DNA from 3 places in the Planococcus sp. NCCP-2050 genome. Region 1 is predicted to be linked to each of the others. Evidence: riboswitches for the same ligand, from Rfam matches in the RefSeq annotation. Region 1 holds a riboswitch; each other region holds the start of a gene.
What was found. A riboswitch is a leader RNA that binds a small molecule or an ion and turns the genes downstream of it on or off. The one in region 1 is predicted to bind cobalamin.
Positions count from the first base shown of each region.

Region 1 (7,758 bases):
TTGCATAACGCGGCATTCGTCTTGCCGAAATTCGTGAAAGATATGGCAGGCGAATAAGATGCGCTTCGACGAGACGTATTCTGGAAAAGTATTTATCAAAAGCCATCCGAATTATGAAGAATCGAAAGCGGTCCTTTACGGCATGCCGATGGACTGGACAGTCAGCTACCGTCCCGGTTCCCGGTTTGGCCCGAACAAAATCCGTGAAGTGTCGATCGGCCTGGAAGAGTATAGCCCTTACCTAGACCGTGAACTGGATGACGTGAAATTCTTCGATGCCGGCGATATCCCATTGCCATTCGGCAATCCGGAAAAATCGCTGCTTGAAATCGAAACGTATATCCATACTTTATTGGCAGACAATAAAATCCCAATCGGCATGGGCGGCGAACATCTAGTATCGCTTCCGGTGATGAAGGCAGTTGCGAGCAAATACGATGATTTAGCGATCATCCATTTTGATGCGCACACCGATCTTCGCGAAAACTACGAAGGCGAAGAATATTCGCATTCGACGCCGATCCGCAAAATCGCAGATCATATCGGACCGAAAAACGTTTATTCGTTCGGCATCCGTTCAGGAATGAAAGAAGAATTCATCTGGGCAAAAGAAAACGGCATGCACATTTCCATGTTCGAAGTATTGGAACCATTGAAAGAAGTATTGCCGACACTTTCTGGCCGTCCAGTTTATGTGACGATTGATATCGACGTCCTGGATCCGGCGCATGCACCGGGTACTGGAACCGTTGACGCAGGCGGCATCACTTCCCGCGAGCTGCTCGCATCGATCCACGCTATTGCCGCTTCAGGCGTCAATGTCGTCGGCTTCGATTTGGTGGAAGTGTCTCCGGTTTACGACCACTCCGACCAAACAGCCAACACCGCGAGCAAATTGCTGCGCGAAATGATTTTAGGCTGGGTGAAGTAGGAAAAGCGTAGCCGCCTCGACAGCCGCGACAAGCGCTGGAAGTCAGAGCGGGAATGGCGTTCTTCAGCCATTGCTGATATGACTGAAGCGACCTCGAGCGGCTAGGCGGCGAAGCTGGACAATAAGAAAAGCGGAAACGGCCTGGAAATCTCCAGGCCGTTTTTTATTTCGGCAACTTTTCGGACGGCGGAATGCAGTTTCTTGGTGAATGATCATAAAATGGCGAAAGTCGCTCATAAAAACACAAAACTCGCTCGTAAGACCTGCAAAATAGAATCTTTCAAAAAGAAACGGTAAGATGAGAGAGAAAATATTGAAAGAGGTGCTGACGATGGAATTATATAAGTGGACTGGACCGCGCGACCAGGGGGTATCGATCCTTGCGTCCTCGCCGAATTCGCGATTGATTTACTTGGTGGACGGCGAAGAGGCAACGGTATTGTTTGAAGCGGAAGATGGCACATCGGCGCAAGGGTTTGAAGCATTTCAGATCTTGAACGCAGTCGGTGATATCAATGACGGCTTTTATGCGGTCTTCAATAACATTCCGGTAACTGAGGAAGGACGCGAGCTGTTTGAAGCGCGCTTTCAAAATCGCGCCGGCAAAGTGGAAGAAGAGCCGGGGTTTGCGGCGATCCGGGTACTTCGCCCGCTAAATTCAGATACGTATATCATTTTGACTTTGTGGAAAGATGAAGAATCGTTTACAAACTGGCAGCAATCCCAAGCCTATAGCCATGCCCATGCGAAACGCGGCACAGCAGAAGGCATTGATAAACGCCCGAATGTTTTTCCGCGCCCTTCTTTCGTTAAAACGTATACGCGATAAATGGCTCCAAGTGGCGCACAGCATGGCTGTGCGCCATTTTTTTATGCGATGCCGCGAGCTATCCCAAACTTAATTGAAAAACCAGTGCAAAACAGGCTATAATATAAAGGTTATCAATCGACAGGAAGGCGGAAGCGTTTTGAAGAAATTCGTGAAAATCAAACTGACAACTAAAATCCGCCAACCGGATGTTGAAGAGCAAGTGTTGGAAATGCGGTCGGAAGGCACAATGACGGTTAAAAATAACCGGCTTTATTTGCAATATGAAGAGCAGCTTGAAGAGCTCAGCATCCGAACCACAGTGAAAATCAGCGATGATGAAGCAGTAATCATGAGAAGCGGAGGCTTGCAGATGCGCCTGCCGTTTTTATTACATAAAGAGCAAACGGGGAATTTAACGAACGAACAAGGGTCTTTTATGCTGACGACGAAAGCGCACGAATTATCAGCAAGCGATACGCGTTTCAAAGTTCGATACGATCTGGCGATGGGCTCATCCCATGTCGGGGAATACGAAATGGAAATACAATTTACGGAGGGTAAATCATGAATGCAGTAGAAAAAGTGCAACAGGCCATCAAATTGGCCATCAGTGAAGCGGTTCAAAAAGCCGAATTAACAACCGAACCAATGGAAATCCATTTGGAATCTCCAAAAGACAAAGCGAACGGCGATTATGCAACGAATATCGCCATGCAATTGACGCGCATCGCTAAAAAAGCACCGCGTGCGATTGCGGAAGCGATTGTGGAAAACCTGGATAAAGAATCAGCGAATATTGAAAAAGTGGAAATTGCAGGACCTGGCTTTATCAATATCACGATTAAGAAAGACTATTTACTGGATGTCGTCAAAACCGTATTGGAGCAGAAGGAAGATTACGGCCGCACCAATTCCGGCGCAGGCGAACGCATTCAAGTCGAGTTCGTTTCAGCAAACCCGACTGGTGACTTGCATCTTGGCCATGCCCGCGGTTCGTCTGTCGGCGATTCGCTTTGCAATGTACTCGACCTTGCAGGCTATGACGTTTCACGTGAATATTACATCAACGATGCCGGAAACCAGATCAATAATTTGGCGCTTTCGATCGAAGCCCGTTATTTTGAGGCATTAGGAAAAGGCGACAGCATGCCGGAAGACGGCTATCGCGGACAAGACATCAAAGATATCGCGGAAGACCTTGTAAAAGAACACGGCGATAAATTTGTTGCGATGACGCATGAAGAGCGTTTTGAAGCTTTCCGTAAACACGGCTTGAAAGTGGAGTTGGCGAAGCTTCAGAAAGACCTTGCGGATTTCCGTGTGGAATTCGATGTATGGTATCCGGAATCATCCCTTTATGAAAATGGCAAAATCGATAAAGCATTAGCGAAACTTCGCGAAAATGGCCATGTCTATGAAGAAGACGGCGCTACATGGTTCCGTTCAACGGCATTCGGAGACGATAAAGACCGCGTATTGATCAAGAACGACGGATCTTACACGTATTTGACTCCGGATATCGCTTACCATGAAGATAAATTGCAGCGTGGATTTGATAAATTGATCAATATTTGGGGCGCTGACCACCATGGCTATATTCCGCGTATGAAAGCGGCAATCGAAGCGCTTGGCTACGACCGCGACACGTTGGAAGTGAACATCGTGCAGATGGTTCAGCTTTACAAAGACGGCGAGAAGATGAAGATGAGCAAACGTACTGGCAAAGCGGTCACCATGCGTGAATTGGTTGAGCTGGTCGGCTTAGACGCAGTCCGTTATTTCTTCGCGATGCGCTCAGGCGATTCGCATATGGACTTTGATTTGGATTTGGCCGTTTCCCAGTCCAACGAAAACCCGGTTTACTATTCGCAATATGCGCATGCCCGTATCTGTTCGATTGTGCGCCAGGCAGAAGAGCAAGGTTTCATCGCTTCAACTGACCATCTGGAATTATTGTCATCAGAAAAAGAAGTAGATGTTTTGAAGAAAATCGGCGATTTCCCGAAAGTGGTTGCCGATGCTGCGAAGCTGCGTGCACCGCACCGCATCACGACGTACATTCAAGATCTTGCTTCGAACTTCCATAGCTTCTACAATGCCAATAAAGTATTGGATGCGACGAATGAAGACTTGACGCGTGCACGTCTGGCATTGATTACGGCAGTTAGAACGACGATTGCGAATGCGTTAAAAGTGATCGGCGTTTCTGCACCGGATAAAATGTAAACTTTCTGTTTTTTAACTGAATGTGTATAATGAAAATGAATCAATTGAATAGTCGAAATCATAAAGGTGCTTATGTGTAACAGCATAAGTTAAAAGGGAAGCCGGTTCGAATCCGGCGCGGTCCCGCCACTGTAAGTGTGAGCAATCTGTTGAAGCCACTGGAGCAAGACTCCGGGAAGGCGCAGAAAGCGTTGAGCACGAGCCAGGAGACCTGCCTTTATGAAACGCCCCATTAGCCTGCGAGGACCGGCTGGATGCATAGTCTTCTTTATGCCGTCCTTTCGTCCTTCCGCAGTCCTATGCGGAAGGATTTTTTTATTTTTAACACATCAAAACAGAACATCAAGAGAAAAGGGGATACAGCAATGAAAAAAGTTTGGAAGTTTGGAATGAGTGCGGGTATGGCGGCTTTGCTGCTGGCAGGCTGTGGTGAAGAGGCAGCACCGGTAGAAGAACAGGACGTAGAAACACCGGCAGAACCGCCCAAAGAGGTGGCGGAAGTCGAATTCCCGGTAACTTTAACGGATGCTGTCGGCGAAGAAGTGGTGATTGAAGAAGAGCCGGATGCGATTGTCTCGATGGTGCCTTCTAATACGGAAATCGCTTATGAACTGGGATTGAGTGAAAAGATGGTCGGGGTTTCCGATTTTGATAATTATCCGGAAGAAGCAGCAAGCGTTGAGAAAATTGGCGGACAGGAATTCAATGTGGAGAAAATCATTAGCCTGCAGCCCGATATCGTATTAGCGCATGAATCGAATTTAGGAATCGGAGACGCTGGATTGCAGCAGCTTCGAGATGCTGGCCTAGATGTATTTGTAGTTGAAGAAGCTACCACTTTTGATGAAGTTTTTGAAACGATGACCATCATCGGCCAAGCGACAGGCACCATGGAAGAAGCGGATGCACAAATTTCGGAGATGGAAGCGCAATTGGACGAAATTGAAGAAATGGCTGCAGAAGTAAAAGAACCGAAAAAAGTGTTTGTCGAAGTGGGAAGTACGCCGGAAATTTATACGACCGGCAAAGGTACATTCATCGATGAAATGCTGTCAACGATCAATGCTGAAAACATCGCCGGCGATCAGGAAGGCTGGGTCAGCATGGATCCGGAAGCGATCGTCAGCAGCAATCCGGACGTAATTGTTACTACTGAAGGCGCATACGTACCAAATGCAGTCGAGCTCATCATGGGACGCAATGGTTTTGCTGAAATCACAGCAGTACAAGACGAAGCGGTTTATAACCTCGACTCGGACAAATTGACACGCCAAGGCCCACGAGTGACAGAAGGATTGCTGGAGCTTGCACGAGCAGTATATCCAGAGGTCTACGGTGAATAAAAACCTGATCGCCTACACGATATCCCTCATTTTATTGGCGGGAGCTGTAGTGTTGGGTGTAACGGTCGGCACGGTAACGATTTCGCCGCGGGTGCTATGGAATCCATCTTCGGATGAAACAGCAGCTAATATCCTTTGGAATATTCGGATGCCGCGTGTGGTTTTGGCAGGCCTTGTCGGAGCGGCGCTGGCCATTGCCGGGGCAGCTTTTCAAGGGCTTCTGAAAAATCCATTGGCCGATCCTTACACGTTAGGAGTGTCTTCCGGTGCCTCAGTAGGTGCCGTGACGACGCTCTTTTTCGGCATTACCATTCCTTTTTTAGGAATTTTCACCTTACCGGTCATCAGTATGGCGGGCGCGCTGGCTACGATGTTGGCGGTTATGGCATTTGCCAAATTAGTGGACCGTTCGATGAAGATGGAAACGGTGATTTTGACGGGAATCATTTTCAGCTCTTTTCTCGGTTCGGTCATTTCGTTGATGATCGCTTTGACGGGGGAAGAGCTGCGCCAAATAATCGGTTGGCTTCTGGGTTCAGTTTCCATGCGCGGTTGGCCTTATGTGCAGATGGCGCTGCCATTTCTCTTAATCGGATCGTTTCTGTTATGGCTGAACCGCAGAGAGTTGAACGCCATGCTTTTTGGTGAAGAACGGGCACAGTATCTCGGCGTCAATATCAAAAGGAGCAAAATGATGATTTTGGTCAGCGGTTCGGTTCTGACTGGTGCAGCCGTTGCCGTTTCTGGAACGATTGGATTTGTCGGGCTCGTGGTTCCGCATATGGTTCGCTTGCTGTGGGGATCGGACCATCGGCATGTGCTGCCGCTGTCCTTTATCAACGGAGCCGCATTGCTGATCGTCTGTGACTTAGTTTCACGTACGATCATTTCACCGACGGAACTTCCGATTGGCGTGATCACAGCCTTTATCGGTGCACCGGTCTTTGCTTTTATCTTTTTCCGCCAACGCAAAGGAGTGGCATAATATGTTGAAAATAAACAACTTAAGCGGCGGATATGGGGACCGGAATATTGTCCAGAACGTCTCTTTTTCCGTAGCGAAAGGAACCATGCTCGGCATTTTAGGTCCGAACGGCAGCGGCAAATCGACTTTAATGAAGTTGATCAGCGGGGTATTGCCGGCAACTGCTGGGACAGTCGAAATCGGCGGCAAAGAAATTGGCGCATTCCAAGCAAAAGAATTGGCGAGAGAGATGGCTGTTTTGCCGCAGCTTCACGCCCATGCTTTTGCCCATACGGTCCGTGAAACAATTTCGCTTGGCCGCTACCCGCATCAAAGCGGCTGGTTTTCTTCCTGGTCAGCGGAAGATGAAAGCGAAGTGCATGAAGCGATGCGCCTGATGAACATCGGTCAGTATGAAAAGACGCAAATTGACCAGCTGTCAGGCGGAGAACAACAGCGCGTTTTTGTGGCGCAAGCTCTAGCCCAAAATGCCCGCGTTCTATTATTAGACGAACCAACCAATCATTTGGACATTAACCACCAAAAGGAATTATTAGACACGATTAAAAAACAGGCAATCGAAAAAAATCTGACGGTCGTTTCGATTTTCCATGACATCAATATCGCCTCTATGTATTGCGACCAGCTCTTGCTATTGGATCAAGGACAGATTGTCCGCATGGGCGAACCGCACGAAGTTGTGCGGGAGCAAGATATCGAAGCGGTTTACCATACACGCGTCAGCAATCATCCCCATCCAGAGCTTCCGAAGCCGCAGATTACTTTGCTGCCTGGGGTGGAACGTAAAACAGCCGCTGTTAAAATAGCAGCAGCCGATTTTCTGGTTTCTCCTGAAATGGTCGTCTACCAAAGTGAAATGCCTTTGAAAACCGTTTCTTCCGCGGTCATCAATGCGGGGGCGGGCTGGTTCCGTACCTTTATCAACCGCCACGTGGATATGGATTATAATATCGACGACAGTGTCCAGGAAATGACCGGTTTCATTGAGAGCAAAGGCTATAAGCCGACAGAAACAGTCGGGATGATGACGGCTGTCCGAACAGAACATGCGGTTGTAAAAGAATATCAGGGAGATTTCGGATCGGTTGTCATTGCTGTGACTGCAGGTGTTGGAAATGCCGTCGATGTCTCAAGGGCGCTTGACCGGGAAGTTGGCGTCGGCACCATCAATACATGGATTATGGTCAATGGCCATTTATCGGATGAAGCGTTTATCCAGGCGATGATAACAGCGACAGAAGCCAAGACTAAAGCGCTTCATCAAGAAGAGGTAAAAGATCCATTGACGGGCACGATCGCTACCGGAACATCTACAGACAGCTGTCTCGTCTCTGCTACGCAGCAAGGCGAATATTTGCCTTATGCCGGGCCGATTACGGAACTGGGCAAATTGATCGGTACGGGTGTATTTGAATGTACGTTGGAAGCGCTTGAATCCTACCGGCAGGCGAAACGGCAATGA
Region 1 covers NZ_BRCX01000001.1:1,172,679-1,180,436, reverse strand. The annotation lists gene speE (spermidine synthase) at 1-57, shown strand, start outside; gene speB (agmatinase) at 59-931, shown strand; gene NFU07_RS05715 (antibiotic biosynthesis monooxygenase family protein) at 1,263-1,760, shown strand; gene NFU07_RS05710 (YwiB family protein) at 1,900-2,310, shown strand; gene argS (arginine--tRNA ligase) at 2,307-3,968, shown strand; cobalamin riboswitch at 4,016-4,201, shown strand; gene NFU07_RS05700 (ABC transporter substrate-binding protein) at 4,334-5,311, shown strand; gene NFU07_RS05695 (FecCD family ABC transporter permease) at 5,319-6,296, shown strand; gene NFU07_RS05690 (adenosylcobinamide amidohydrolase) at 6,298-7,758, shown strand; gene cbiB (adenosylcobinamide-phosphate synthase CbiB) at 7,755-7,758, shown strand, end outside.

Region 2 (7,758 bases), 270 kb from region 1:
CAGACGGCATCTGCAAAGATTTGAAAGAAAGAGGATTGGAAGACACGTTCCGCAAGAAAACAGGCTTGTTGATTGATGCTTACTTCTCTGGAACAAAAGTGAAATGGATTTTGGACAATGTTGAAGGCGCCCGTGAAAAAGCGGACAACGGAGACTTGATGTTCGGAACAATCGATTCATGGCTAGTTTATAAATTATCGGGCGGCAAAGCGCATATCACGGATTACAGCAATGCTTCCCGTACATTGATGTACAATATCTACGATTTGGAATGGGACGATGAGCTTTTGGAAATCTTGACGGTTCCAAAGAGCATGCTTCCTGAAGTGCGCCAGTCATCTGAAGTTTATGCAAACACAGTCGACTATCATTTCTTTGGACACGAAGTGCCGATTGCCGGAATTGCAGGCGACCAACAGGCCGCTTTATTCGGCCAAGCTTGCTTTGAAAAAGGCATGGCGAAAAACACATACGGCACAGGTTGTTTCATGCTGATGAATACAGGTGAAAAAGGTGTGGTTTCAGACCACGGCTTATTGACAACACTTGCTTGGGGAGTAGACGGCAAAGTGGAATACGCTCTTGAAGGCAGTATTTTCGTTGCTGGATCCGCTATCCAATGGCTTCGCGACGGTTTGAAAATCTTGGATAACGCACCTGAAAGCGAAGCGTATGCGGCTTCAGTCGAATCAACAGACGGCGTTTACATGGTCCCTGCATTTGTAGGCCTTGGAACACCTTACTGGGATACGGATGCACGCGGTGCCATCTTCGGTTTGACTCGCGGAACGACCAAAGCCCACTTCATCCGTGCGACTCTTGAATCATTGGCCTATCAAACAAAAGACGTGGTAGATGTGATGATCAAAGACGCAGGAATCGAACTTAAGACATTGCGCGTCGATGGCGGAGCCGTTGCAAATGATTTGCTGATGCAATTCCAAAGTGATATACTTGATGTACCGGTAGAACGTCCGGTCATTCAAGAAACAACTTCACTTGGTGCTGCGTACTTAGCAGGACTCGCGGTAGGTTTCTGGAAAGACAAAGAAGAAATCGCGAAACAGTGGAAAGTGGAAGAAACGTTTACGAGCTTGATGCCAGCTGAGCAAAGTGAAGAACTTTACGAAGGTTGGAAAAATGCAGTAGCTGCAACTCGTACATTTAAAAAACCTGAAGCAAAATCAATTGTTAATTCTTAAGTAAAAGTTAATATTTGGCCGGAGATATCGAGAGACCAAGCCAGTTCAGCTGAAGAAATTCTGCGACTGTAGCTTGGTCTCTTTTATTTCACTTCCAAAAATTGTAAAAAACTAAAGGAGCGGTATATGATGAAATTTTCCAGCTTAAACCGAACAGACACTTATAACAAAATGAAAAATACACCCCTTGATTTAATCGTAATCGGCGGTGGGATTACAGGTGCAGGAACAGCACTTGATGCAACGATGAGAGGCATGAAAGTGGCGGTCGTGGAAATGCAGGATTTTGCTGCAGGAACAAGCAGCCGTTCTACAAAACTTGTTCACGGCGGGCTTCGCTATTTGAAGCAATTCGAAGTGAAGATGGTTGCAGAAGTAGGGAAAGAACGTGAAATCGTTTATGAAAACGGGCCTCATGTAACTACTCCTGAATGGATGCTATTGCCGTTTTACAAAGGCGGAACTTTTGGGCCCCTTAGTACAAATGTAGGCTTGCGCGTCTATGACTTTTTAGCAGGCGTCAAGAAAGATGAACGCCGTAAAATGCTGTCAAAAGAAGAGACTTTGCGCCGTGAACCTTTATTGAAAAAGAAAGACATTAAAGGCGGCGGCTACTACGTAGAATACAAAACAGACGATGCTCGCCTAACGATGGAAGTCATGAAAAAAGCGGTTGAAAAAGGCGCTTTGGCTATGAACTATGCAAAAGTCTCAAGCTTCATCTACCATAACGGCAAAGTGGTCGGCATCCGTGTAGAAGACCAGGTCGATGGTAAAATCCACGAAATCTATGCGAAGAAAATCGTCAATGCAGCAGGCCCATGGGTGGATACATTGCGTGACAAAGACCATTCTAAACAAGGTAAGACATTGCAATTAACAAAAGGAATTCACTTAGTATTCGATGGCCGCCGCTTCCCGTTGAAACAAGCGATCTATTTCGATATGCCGGATGGTCGGATGGCATTCGCGATTCCGCGTGAAGGGAAAGTGTATGTCGGTACAACAGACACAGTTTACAAACAGGACATTGCTCATCCGACGATGACTACAGAAGACCGCGATTATGTCTTGAAAGCGATCGACTTCATGTTCCCGGAAGTGGGAATCCGTACGGAAGATATCGAATCAAGCTGGGCTGGATTGCGTCCGTTGATTCACGAAGAAGGCAAAGACCCTTCAGAGATTTCACGTAAAGATGAGATCTTTGTTTCAAATTCAGGATTGCTGTCGATTGCCGGCGGTAAACTGACCGGATACCGTAAAATGGGCGAAAGCATCGTCGATATGGTAGCTGAGCAATTGGAAAAAGAGCATGGCTTGAAATTCAAAAAAGTATCCACAAAACATTTGCCGATTTCAGGCGGCGAAGTTGGAGGGTCAAAAGGGTTCGTGAAGTTCTCTGAAGATCGGGTGCGTTTAGGTGTGAGCCGCGGCCTTTCTCCGGAAGCTGCACGCAAATTGGTTCAACGCTACGGATCAAATGTTGACCAAGTCTTCAATTTCTTATTTACCGGAAACGAAGAAGCGGCTAAAGAGGGAATCGACCCAATCGCTTTCGCTATGCTGCGCTACGCTTTGGAATACGAAGCAGCCTACAAACCGATTGATTTCTTCATCCGCCGTACAGGTGCATTGTTCTTCGATATCAACTGGGTACACGCCAATAAAGCGGCTGTAAATGCTTATATGGGCAAAGTGCTTGGCTGGACTGAGGAACAGGCAACGGCTTATAATAACGAGCTGGAAGGGCTTCTATATGAGGCTGTGCATCCGGTTGAAGTTGGCGGAAGCCGTTCAAGTGCCTCTTTTAAAGCCGCAGTAAATTAATAAATTCATAGATAAGCCGCTCTGATCTTAATTGATCGGAGCGTTTTTTTTGTATGCAGTTGCTTCTTGCATGAATGGTATTGGCTTCTCCCGATTTCCAGCGATTTGCCCGTATCCTTAAAAATGATATAGTGGATAAAAGCGCAAGTATTCTGAATAGAGACAGGAGCAAGACAATGACATCCAATGAACGGTTAAAGCGAAGTTTTCTCGAGAGTGAGCACCAGTTGGCTGGCCACGGCAAGCGTGATGTGAAGGTGCTGAAAGAGGCATTTGAGGGTATTGATGGAAATGTAGAAAGCGATATTTACGGCCAAGGAACGGTTATTGAAGAGTTTCAGGAGAAGATGGCGGAGCTGCTAGGAAAAGAAAATGCAGTATTTTTCCCGAGCGGGACAATGGCGCAGCAAATTGCCTTGCGTATCTGGTGCGACGCGGCAGGCATTCGGAAAGTAGCTTATCATCCATTGAGCCATCTGGAAATCCACGAAGAAAAAGGGCTTCAAGAATTGCATGGAATCGAGTCTGTGCTGCTCGCTGATATGGATCGCGTCATTGAGCTAGAAGATGTCCTCCAAATGGACGAGAAAGTGGCCTGTGTGCTGTTGGAGTTGCCGCAGCGTGAAATTGGCGGGCAATTGCCAAGCTACAAAACTTTGGAAGAGATTTCGGCTTATTGCCGCAAGAACGAGATCAAACTGCATCTGGACGGGGCGCGGCTTCTGGAAGTGCTGCCTTATTACGGTAAAACCGCAAGTGAAGTCTGCAGCCTTTTTGACAGTGTCTATATCTCGCTCTATAAAGGAATTGGCGGCATCGCAGGAGCGATACTGGCAGGAGATAAAGAGTTCATGGCTCAGTCAAAAGTTTGGAAACGGCGCCACGGCGGCGATTTGATTTCGCTGTATCCATATATCCTTTCCGCTGACTATTATTTTGACAAGCGATCTAAAAAGATGGCGATGTATCATGAACATGCAAAAGAACTGGCCGGCTTTTTCAATAGCTGTGAAGGGATTACCACTCTGCCCGTGGAGCCTGTATCGAATATGTTCCATGTCCATTTCAGCTATGCCAATGACACGATGGAGGAGCTGCTTGCTGAGCTTCACCAGGAAACGGGAATCAGGCTTACAAGCTACCTTAAAACATTGGAAAACGGCGGCAGCTCCTATGAAGTCAGCCTAGGTGATTTGTATGAAACTTTGCCGGCAGAGAAGGTAGAAGAGCTATTTGCCAAGCTTAATGAAAAAATGAAAACTCTTAAATAGAAAGAAGCCTGTAAAAGACAGTAAGCGTCTTTTACAGGCTTTTTTCTATTTATCCTACGTACCATTTCTTGTACACCGGTTCTAAGGTATATGCCAGCATATGTTCAACGATTTCCCTTTTTTCAGGCTGTTCGATTTCGACCCAATGAATCGTGATAGGTGCCTGGATCTCTTGGGAAAATCCGTGAGGGGCATGATTTGTCTTTTTCAGTTTTGCGAAATGGCGGCGTATGCGGTTGTAGATTGGTGCTCCTTTTCCGATATAAAGGATATTTTGATTGGAGTCACAGAAAATATAGATGCCTTTAGCCATTCCCATATTCAATTTAATCTTGTTCAACAACATCGTGGTCTCATCATTTAAAAGAAAAGGAACATTTTCGATGGACTTCCAATTTTCATTATCGAATGCATAGTTTTCTTTTCTCAGAAGCTCATGAATCTTTTCTTTCATCTAATAATCCCCCTTATTTGTCGGTCGTAAAATTCATTTCTATTTCATATTTTCGACTTATCTGATTATTAGTTTAACCAATAAACGATTAATAAGCGAGAGCAGAAGTAAAAGTCATATTATTCAAATATCTGGAAGCGCTTTCTAATCGGAAAATTAGGCTTTTCTAAGGAATAAAATATGCTACACTTGAAACAAGTGAATAATCATGCAGAAAAAAGGTGCTGATTCGTCAGTATAACAGGGAATCCGGTGCGAATCCGGAGCTGTTTCCGCAACTGTAAGTGCGTATGAAATAAGAAAATGCCACTGTCTTAGATGAGTGATCATCCGACGGGAAGGTTCTTAGAGTAAAACGATGCACAAGCCAGGAGACCTACCTTTTTTTGAACGTATTTTTACTCTTCGGAAGATAAGGGAATCATACGGCAACTTTTACAATTTGGGCTTTATAGACGAGCCGTTTAATTGGAATGGTGCCGCCCTTTTTATGAGGGCGGCTTTTTGCTGTTTATCTGAAGTGCGATGCGGAAGATTACCACTGAGTAAAGCAGGAGAAGAGGTGATATGAATGAAAAAAGAAATGCGCTATATTTGCTATCCATTCATGCGGGAGTCCGCATCCACAGTGGATTTTGAAATTCGCACCGATTCACTGACGACGCGCATTGGTGAAGCCATTTCGTTGACGAAAGACATTCCGGAAGTAGAGTGGGATCTTCGTTATTTACAGCCTATGGCCTATCATTTGAATGGTTCGGTGCGTGGCAAAATAGCGATTGACCAAGAAGACCTTGAAAAACTGAGCAGTTTATACGATTTTTACGTGGCAGAGGTGGAAGACAGTATCGGAAATTTTGTCTTGCCGCAAGGGAGTCAGGCTGCCTGTAGCTTGCATGTGTGCCGAAGCGAAGCGAAAAAATCAGTTAGGGCATTGCATAAAGTGAGTTTGGAGCGGGAAGTTCCCGAGATTTTATTTGATTATGCGCAATTGCTCGCTAACGTCTTATTTGTCATGGCAGTTTATACCAATCGCAAACACGGGGTGGAAGAGATTCCGTTCATCAGCAAATCCTATCCAACGAGACCGAAAAAGAAAGAAGAGGAAAAGAGCAAATGAAAAAATCTTATTTATTGAGTGGAACGCTTGCACTGGCTGTATTTCTCGGAGCCTGCCAAAGTGAGGAAAGTGCGGAAACAACTAAAACTGCAGACAATGCAAACACGGAAACGGAAGTGGCTGAGTCTTACGCAGTGACAGATGATTTAGGCAATGAAGTGAAGTTGGAAGAAATTCCGGAAACCGTCGTTTCGCTTATTCCGAGCAATACGGAAATCCTTTATGCATTAGAAGAAGGAGACAAATTGATCGGTGCCACAGATTTTGATAACTACCCGGAGGAAGCTTTGGAAGTTGAGCGGGTTTCTGATTCTGTGAAATTCAATGCAGAACGCATCATCCAATTGGATCCGGATATTGTCCTCGCTTATTCGACTGGCGGACCGACCGGGTTTGAGGTTTTAGAAGAAGCGGATATTCCGGTATTCGTCATCGAATCCGCCGCTTCGTTTGAAGATGTATATGGCGACATCGAACAAATCGCGCAAGTAATGGGAGTGGAAGAAAAAGGCGAAGAACTGATTGCTTCCATTCAAGGAGAAATTAAAGACGTCCAAGACAAGCTCGCTGAAGTTGAGCAAAAGAAAAAAGCTTACATCGAAATCAGCCCGTTGCCTGAAATCTATACAACTGGCGATAAGACCTTCCAACAGGAAATTATGAACCACGCTCAAGTGGAAAACGTATTTGCAGATTTGGAAGGCTGGCCACAACTTTCTGAAGAAGAAGTGGTGAACCGGAACCCTGAACTGATTTTTACAACAGTATCCTATGTTGAGAACGCTGTAGATGAAATCAAAGCCCGCGATAGCTGGTCGGAAATTGCGGCTGTCCAAAATGAGCAAGTCTTCTTGTTGGATTCAGATATCACCTCACGGCCGGGGCCAAGAATAGGAGAAGCCGTGAAACTGGTAGCCGAAACCGCTTATCCAGATTTATTGAAATAAGTTCATTAAAACCACTGTCCGAAAGAAAAGGGCGGTGGTTTTTTAAATTGATTAAATTTTCAGATAACTGGTATAATTTATAATAAGCCTTTGCTTAATTAGGAGAGAAAAGAGGGGGAAGCATGATTAAAGTGACTGTAGCTATTCCCGTATACAACGACGAACAATTTATTGAACGCTGCATTGCCAGCATCCTGAATCAGACATTAGACCAGCAATTTCTGGAAATTATTTGTATAGACGATGGTTCTACTGACCAAAGCGGCGCCATCCTGGATCGCTACGAGAAAGAATTCCCGAATATTCACGTAGAGCATCAGATGAACTCAGGCTCTCCGAGCGGTCCGCGGAATAAAGCGATTGAACTAGCGAATGGCCAGTATATTTACTTTGTGGATGCAGATGATTTTTTAGGGGAAGAAGCGCTGGAACGAATGGTGGCGGTAGGAGAAAAATACGATAGTGATATTGTTGTCGGAAAATACAAAGGGGTGAATCGAGGCGTCCCGGAAGCGATTTTTTCAAAAAATCCGGAGTTTTTCTCATTTTACGGATCCAACGCGTTAACGACTATCAGCTCATTGAAGATGTTCAAAGTTTCTTTGCTTCATGAACACCAGATCCGTTTTTTTGAAGAAACCAATATTGGCGAGGACCATACGTTTACGGTCCCTGCTTATATCTGTTCGAATGGCATAGCCATCGTAAAAGACTATGACTGTTATTATGCGACCCGCAATCCAGATGCCATTAAAGTCCAATTGACAAAGCAGGAAAGGCCATTTTCGAAAGTCTTCCGTTTTATTCAGGCAGCGCTTCAAGCGATCGTTTCGCTTAACGTGGAAGAAAGCAAAATCAATCGCGGGCTTCAGCAGTATTGGGACCGGCTAATGAATTTCGAAGTCATGTATGAAGTGAATAAAAAACTGGATTA
Region 2 covers NZ_BRCX01000001.1:899,980-907,737, reverse strand. The annotation lists gene glpK (glycerol kinase GlpK) at 1-1,202, shown strand, start outside; gene NFU07_RS04515 (glycerol-3-phosphate dehydrogenase/oxidase) at 1,332-3,032, shown strand; gene NFU07_RS04510 (threonine aldolase family protein) at 3,209-4,303, shown strand; gene NFU07_RS04505 (GIY-YIG nuclease family protein) at 4,353-4,757, opposite strand; cobalamin riboswitch at 4,959-5,155, shown strand; gene NFU07_RS04500 (hypothetical protein) at 5,329-5,877, shown strand; gene NFU07_RS04495 (ABC transporter substrate-binding protein) at 5,874-6,824, shown strand; gene NFU07_RS04490 (glycosyltransferase family 2 protein) at 6,947-7,758, shown strand, end outside.
Region 2: linked by a shared signal. The riboswitch ahead of NFU07_RS04500 (hypothetical protein) and the one ahead of NFU07_RS05700 (ABC transporter substrate-binding protein) in region 1 are both predicted to bind cobalamin.

Region 3 (7,758 bases), 530 kb from region 1:
TCCGAATCCGGTTTAAATGTGCATTCATCTGTTGGATCAATGCCCAAATCCGCTCTTTTCCGCTTCCTTCAGCAATGATTTTATGAAATTCTTCATCCAGTTCAAAAAGCCGGGTAAAGTTTTTTTCAGCCACGCATTTCTTTTGCAATTGCAGATTGGCTTCCAAGTCCTTCAACTTTTCTTCCGGGAAATCTTCACAGGCCACTCGTACAGTAGCTCTTTCCAAATGTTCTCTGATAAAGCGTGCTTCTTCGACATGATATAAATCGATTAAAGCGATTTTCGTGCCGCGCTGCGGGAAAACTTCCAGTAATTCTTCCTGCGCTAATTTAACAAATGCTTCCCGAACTGGCGTCCTGCTTACTTGCAGCAAATCCGAAATTTCTTTTTCAGAAATTTGTTGGCCAGGTTCGATAGCCAATGAAATGATATTTTCTCTCAATATTTCATAAACGTAGTCTTTAGTAGAAAAACTTTTGATTTTCTTAGTTGAATCGATGTTCAGCACTTAATCCCTCCTTTGCTTGGATTTCATGTTACCACATTAGCATACTTGTATGGTAGTATTTTTTCAAATTATTTTTCAATTCAGTTTCAATGACTTTTCCGATAATTTCACTCGGATTAACTAAAAACAGACCCCTTAAATTTAAGGGATCTGTTCTCATACTACATTCTCATGTATTTTCTGTTTTTAATTCTATATGCTTTTTCAATGCACTTTCAATGAATTTTTCACAGCGGATTTTATCTATTTCTTGCGGCTGCAACTCGATTTTCAAGGTAGCCGCTAAAGCGGTCTGGACAAATAGCATATCCCGAAACCGGTTTACAGCTCCGCAGAATTCTGCGAAAAAACTGTCGCCGGTGCCAAAAACTGCCGTTACGAGATGCTTCCGCTCCAAGGTTTCAAAGGCATGGAACAAGCTGTACAGCTCTTTTGGGATCTCGCCGTTTCCCCAAGTATAGGTGCCTACTAAGACAATATCGCAACGTAAGAGTTCAGTTAAAGGGAAATCGTTGATGGCCCAAAGCTCCGTTTCTAAACCATTCGCCTGGCAGATTTCCGCGAGCATTTCTGCGCTTGCTTTTGTATTGCCGGTAATGGACGCATAGACAATGGCGATTTTCGGCTTATAATTCGTCGAATCCATTGGACTGCGACACTTTCGAGTAAGTCCGGGATTTTTGTTCAAAAAAGTCGGTTTTCGTGTCATTCATCATGTCATCACCGAATACTTGTATCCACGGCATCGGATTGCTGCGTTCTTCGTAAAGATTATCGAGCCCGAGCTGCCGCAGGCGCTTGTTCGCCAAATATTCCACGTAGCCTTCGAACTCCTGAAGGTCGAGCCCTTCAATGCCTTCTAGAATATAGTGAGCCCATTCCTTTTCCAGCTGAACTGCTTTGTCAATTGCTTCATAGACATAAGCAATATTTTCATCTGTGTTCAATTCCGGGTTTTCCGTCAACAGGATCCGGATGAATTGGGCGATGAAATAAGCATGCTGCATTTCATCGCGTTGGATATAACTGATCATCGTACTGGTTTTCAGCATTTTCTGCTGGCGCGCCAAATGATAGAAGAAAGCAAAGCCGGCGTAGAAATAAATCCCTTCCAAGTTAATGGAGTTGACGCTTAGCTTGAAGAGGTTCTGAGCAGTCGGATTTTGCCGGAATTCCTCGTATGCATCCAAGATCAGCTCATTGCGCTTGCGGACGATCGGATCGCTTTTGGCTTGATTGAAGCGTTCATTTTGTTCACTTACCGCCACTAATGAGCTGAGGATATAGGAATATGATTCCGTATGGACTGCTTCCTGTTGGGCAATAACAGCGAATATCGCTTTAAAGCTCGAGTCGGTCACGTAGTCCATCACCTGGCTCATCGTCGGCGTCTGCAGGCTGTCGAGTGATGCTAATTGTGTATTCAACCGCAAGAATACATCCTGTTCGGTTGCAGTTAAGCTATCCCATTGTTTGATGTCATCCTGCATATTGATTTCCTGGGCTTTCCAGAAATTCGATAGCAGCGTCTGGTAAAGATCATACATTTGCGGGTAGGCAATGTCGTTCCAATTCAATAAACCGGAAGATTGGCCATTCAGGATACCTGTCGATTTATTCGGATGTTCCGGATTAAGCAGCTTAATTTTGGATAAAGGTGCATGTATGGACATATTCGTTCCTCCTTAGTTTTGGCATGCTTCGCATTCTTCAATTTCCGCCTGTGATGTGCTGCGGACATAATAAGTCGTTTTTAACCCTTGTTCCCAGGCTTCAATATGCATTTCCAGCAAATCTTTTGCTTTGATCGTATGCGGAACATACAAATTGAAACTGATGCCTTGGTCGATATGGCGCTGGCGTGCCGCGTTCTGACGGATGCTCCATTTTTGGTCCAGGACATGGCGGGCCCGGCGGTAGTAATCGTACGTATTGTGGTTCAAGTCAGGTGCTGTCACTTTGAATTTGAAGTTTTTCTTTTCCTCTGCATACTCGACTGCATACAATGGATCGATGCCGTCCGTTGAACCGCCGATTTTTGCTGTTGACGAGTTCGGCGCGACTGCCATCATCCAGCCGTTGCGAACGCCGTTCTCAGTGATTTCTTTTTGCAGATCGGTCCAGCGGCCGCTTGTGTATTGTTTGCGTTCAAAATACTCGCCTGTCTGCCATTCCGAGCCGCTGAACTCGCGGTAAGCACCTTTTTCCTTGGCAAGTTCCATAGAAGAGCGGATCGTATGGTAGGCAATTTCTTCATATAACTTATCAGCGAACGTTACGGCTTCTTCTGATTCCCAGTGGATACCTTCAAGTGCGAGCAAATGGTGCCATCCGAAAGTCCCATTTCCTACCGCTCTGTATTTTTTATTCGTCGCATCCGCCTGCCCGACAGAAATCGTATTCAAGTCGATGACATTATCGAGCATGCGCATCTGGATTGGAATGAGACGCTCCAGCACTTCCGCTTTCACCGCACGCGGCAAGTTGATCGACGACAAGTTGCAGACAACGAAGTCGCCCGGTTTCCGGATCATGACCAGGTTGCCGTCTTCGTCGGTATATTCTTTTGTAATCGTTGTCGCTGACATGTTTTGTGCAATTTCTGTACACAAATTACTGCAGTAGATCGACGTACGCCCTTTTCCGCGCATATGCTTGTTCGGATTTTGCCGGTTCACTTCGTCGCGATAAAACATATAAGGTGTCCCCGTTTCAAGCTGCGACACCATGATGCGCGCCATGATATCCATCGCCCGGTAAGTTTTTCGCGGCAAGAGCGGATTCGCTGCCGCTTCCTCGTATTTTTCAGTAAAATGCTTTACATCGTTTTCATCATAGAAATCCTCAAGTCCAAGTGCCGTCCCGTTTTCATCCTTCCAGCCCATAACGCTTTTAACTTGATGCGGACAGAAGGTATGCCATTCACCGATGCTCCGGCCATTCTCATCTTTTTCATTCAGCTTTTCCATAAATAGATCCGGTATCGAAACTCCCGTGAAAATATCATGCGCTTTTCGGCGTTCATCGCCATTGTTCGTTTTCAAGTCCAGGAAGCCGTTCATAATATCTTTATGGAAGACGTCCAAGTAAATAGCTACCGCACCCTGGCGCTGTCCAAGCTGATCCACACTGACTGCTGTATCATTGACCAAGCGGATCCATGGAATGACTCCGGATGAGTTGCCTTTGAATTTTTTAATGTCCGATCCTAGAGCGCGGACTTTGCCGTAGTAAATGCCGATGCCGCCTCCGTCTTTGCTCAGGCGGGCAATATCCCAGTTATTTAAGTAAATGCCGTCGAGCGAATCGTCCACCGTGTCGATAAAGCAGGAAGACAGCTGCCCGAAGCTCTTGCCGGCATTGGATAAGGTCGGTGTTGCCACTGTCATATAAAGGTTGCTCATCGCCCAATAAGCTTCTTTTACCAGATCTAGCCGTTTTTCTCGTGGTTCATTTTGCATCAAAGTCATCGCGATGACCAGGAAGCGCTCCTGCGGCAATTCGTGGATATTTCCTTCATAATCCTTCGCTACATAGCGGTCTGCCAATAAAAACAGGCCGATATAATTGAACAGCAAGTCTCGCTCAGCATCGATTTCCTTGCCCAACACCTTGATTTCTTCCTCGGAATAGCTTTCCATCAAGTCGCTCGAATAGATGCCGACTTCACTTAAATTCTTCACCAACTTATAGAAATCGCCGTATTTATCTTGCGGCGGATAGTTTCGGTTCTTTGCAGCTTTTTTGTACAATTCTTCCAAATATAGCTCCGCCGCTACAAATGTCCAATCGGGTTCTGCCATGGAAATCCGGTTGAGGGCATAGATAAGCGACTGCTCCGCCTTCGCTGCACTTTCAAGTGTTGCCAGTTTATCGAGAAGAGGTGCTGTATCCAAGTTATAGACTTCTTTTGCCCGTTGGATGGCTTTTTCAACTGTGTCTTTTTCCAACTGGTTGATGGTATTCATATCAAATCAGCTCCTTTGCAAATTCATTGATTTTCATGCGCTGCTGCTTTCGATCTTGTGCGCTTTTAAATAATTGTTTTTCTTTCTCACTTTCCGGCACCACTGCGGGCACCGGCGTTGGTTTGCCAGCGTCATCTACCGCGACCATTGTCAAAATGGCTGTTGTGGTCAAGGTTTTTTCGGCTGTTTCAATGTTTTGGCATTCCGCTTTTACATAGACTTCCATTGATGTCCGGCCTGTCGAGATCACAACTCCTTCCAAAAGAAGAACATTCCCGACTGTAGCGGAAGATAAAAAGTTGACCGTATCGATCGAAGCGGTCACTACTGCTTTTCCGCTATGTTTCATGGCGGTAATTGCCGCAATTTCATCAATATAGGCAAGTACCGTCCCGCCGAATATAGTTCCCATATGATTTGTGTCAGGCGGCAGCACGAGTCTTGTTTGCACCGTCCGTGAAATGCTTGCCGAAATTTGTTTTTCCATTGCAGCTCAATCCTCCATTACTTGTTTTAAAGACAAAAAAACCGCCTTCTCTGAGAGAAGACGGGTATATAAACGCAAATAATCCAACGGAAAACAGCAGAAAACCACTGTTCCTTGCAGAGTACCTTCGTTATACCTCCCAGCTCCCGGAGAAGATCATAAACTTATAACGAGGCAGGTCTCCTGGCTTGTGCTTCCACCTACACTACGGCCTTCCCATCCATTGGACAGTGGTTTTCCATAGTTCGTCAGCACTTACAGTTGCGGGTACAGCTCCGGTTTTCACGGATTCCCTATTAAGCCTTTTCAGGCACCATCATTATCGGCGACACTATATATAGTGTTCAAAAATAAATCTAAACACTAATTATTGTATTTATTTACTATAATCCAGCTTTATGAATTTTACAAGCGATTACAGGTAAACAACGAAAATCAAGGCCGCAAGTACGATTCGATAAATCGCAAATGGCACCAATTTGATTTTATCAATCAATTTCAAGAAGAATTTAACAACAACTAAAGCTACCACAAAAGCACTGATGAATCCGACCACAAAGAATGGAAGAGCGTCCACCGTAATGTACTGCCAGTTTTTCAATAACGACAAGCCGCTTGCTCCAAGCATGATCGGCACTGCCATGATAAAGGTAAAATCGGCTGCTGATTTGTGGCTCATTTTCAAAAGAACCCCGCCGGCTATGGTCGATCCTGAACGGGAGAAACCTGGCCATAAACCAAGACATTGGAAAAGCCCCATGCCAAGCGCTTGTTTATAAGTCATCTGGTCAACCGTATCGATATGCGGTTTCTTTTTGGTAAAGTAATCCGCAATTAGCATAAGCACTGCACCCAGCACTAAGCCGATAATAACGGTCTCAACCGAAAAAAGGTATTCATCTATGTAATCTTCGAAAGCCAAACCAAGCACTCCGGCCGGGATTAACCCGACAATTACTTTCGTCAAACTCAAACGCTGCTTCTTCTCAGCCGTTTTGCTTCTATCTAAACCAAGCAAGTCTTTGAAACGGTCTCTAAAGATGATCACTACCGCTAAAATAGAACCTAACTGAATGACGACTTTAAACGTATTCGCCACCGGTTCACTGAACAGCTCTTTTGAATTCAGCCAGATGTCATCAACGATGATCATATGCCCTGTTGAAGAAACTGGCGCAAACTCTGTTAAACCTTCCACAATTCCCAGTACAATCGCAACAAAAATTTCCCACAAATCCATTCTGTTCTTTCTCCTTAAAATCGTTCATATTGTCCGATTCGTTTTATTTTATCTAATTTCTCTTCCATGTCGTGAGCAGCTAAAAAAGAAGTCTTTTTCATTTAACTCGACTGTGCCCTATAAAGTCAAGCAGCGCTGAAGTGCTTATTTGCACGTTTCTTTACTCTCCGCTTCCAGAAAGCAATGGCTTTGTTTATCTTATACCTTTTTTCCTTTCTTTTTGCTTCGAAACCATTAAAAAGAAAAACTCTAATCTATTCATCCTAAGTTTAAGAAGATTTTTTTGTTTTTCCATAATAATTAATTTCTGAATCCTTTTTCTTTTTGTCTTTTGATATTAATACCTTTTAATAATAAAAAATGATGGTATGATAATAAATTGTGATTTCAATATATTAATGGCGTTAACTTATTAATTTTCCGCTAAAAATGGAGATGTACGATGAAACAAATTACAGGATATTCTTTTCATTACGGCTGGGTGATTATCGCGCTTGCAGCGCTGTCCCAGTTTTTTTCTGGTCCCGGACAAACTTATTCCAACTCAATTTTCATTGATTATTACATAGATGAATTTGGATGGAGCCGTTCAACGGTTTCTGGCATCTATTCAGCGGCCACTCTGGCTTCCGGATTTCTGCTATTCTTTATCGGCCGTTTGATCGACCGCAACGGATCCCGCAAAATGGCCGTCATTGTTTCTTTGGCACTTGCGGTTGCCTGTATGTTCAATAGTTTTGTCACCAGCCTTGTCATGCTCTTTATCGGTTTCTTTTTCATCCGCTTATTGGGCCAAGGATCGATGGCGCTGATTTCCAGCTCCTTGATCCCCCAATGGTTTGTGAAAAAAAGAGGCCGAGCCATCAGCATCGCAGCAATCGGCGGCTTGGTCAGTTCGGCCGCATTTCCGCTGCTGAACGTGTGGCTGATCGGTTCTTTTGGTTGGCGCGCTTCTTGGCTGATCCTCGGCGCTATCATTATTATCTGCTTTACCCCGCTGGCCTTTTTCCTGATTCAGAACAAACCGGAAGACATGGGCTTGCTGCCTGATAATGGAGACGCCAAAAAACAAGGAAAGATGCAGAAGACTGTGGAAGAAATCAGCTGGACGGTGAAAGAAGCCTCCAAAACAAAAGCGTTTTGGCTTTTGCTGTTTTGTGCAGCCATTCCGGGCATTGTTAATACCGGCCTTACTTTTCATTTAGTTTCGATTTTCCAAGAAAAAGAATTATCTCTTGAAACAGCTGCCAGCGTTTTAAGTATCACTGCTTTGATCGGTTTGCCTGTGACTTTCTTGACGGGCATGCTGCTTGAGAAAGTGAAAGTGCAATATATGCTGGCATTGCTGTTTTTCGGAGAAATCATTTCTTTGCTGCTGCTTCAAAACACTAGCACCTTAGCAATGGCCATTGTGTTCGGTCTTGTTTGGGGAGTCAGCATGGGCGTTGAACGCATTGTCATGGCTGTCGTCTGGCCGAATTATTTCGGGCGCAAGCACATTGGCAGCATCAGCGGCATTTCAATGGCGATGATCGTGACCGGCTCAGCACTCGGC
Region 3 covers NZ_BRCX01000001.1:1,704,547-1,712,304, forward strand. The annotation lists gene NFU07_RS08480 (GntR family transcriptional regulator) at 1-508, opposite strand, end outside; gene NFU07_RS08485 (flavodoxin domain-containing protein) at 678-1,154, opposite strand; gene NFU07_RS08490 (ribonucleotide-diphosphate reductase subunit beta) at 1,135-2,181, opposite strand; gene NFU07_RS08495 (ribonucleoside-diphosphate reductase subunit alpha) at 2,194-4,476, opposite strand; gene NFU07_RS08500 (acyl-CoA thioesterase) at 4,478-4,963, opposite strand; cobalamin riboswitch at 5,120-5,297, opposite strand; gene NFU07_RS08505 (undecaprenyl-diphosphate phosphatase) at 5,379-6,203, opposite strand; gene NFU07_RS08510 (MFS transporter) at 6,646-7,758, shown strand, end outside.
Region 3: linked by a shared signal. The riboswitch ahead of NFU07_RS08500 (acyl-CoA thioesterase) and the one ahead of NFU07_RS05700 (ABC transporter substrate-binding protein) in region 1 are both predicted to bind cobalamin.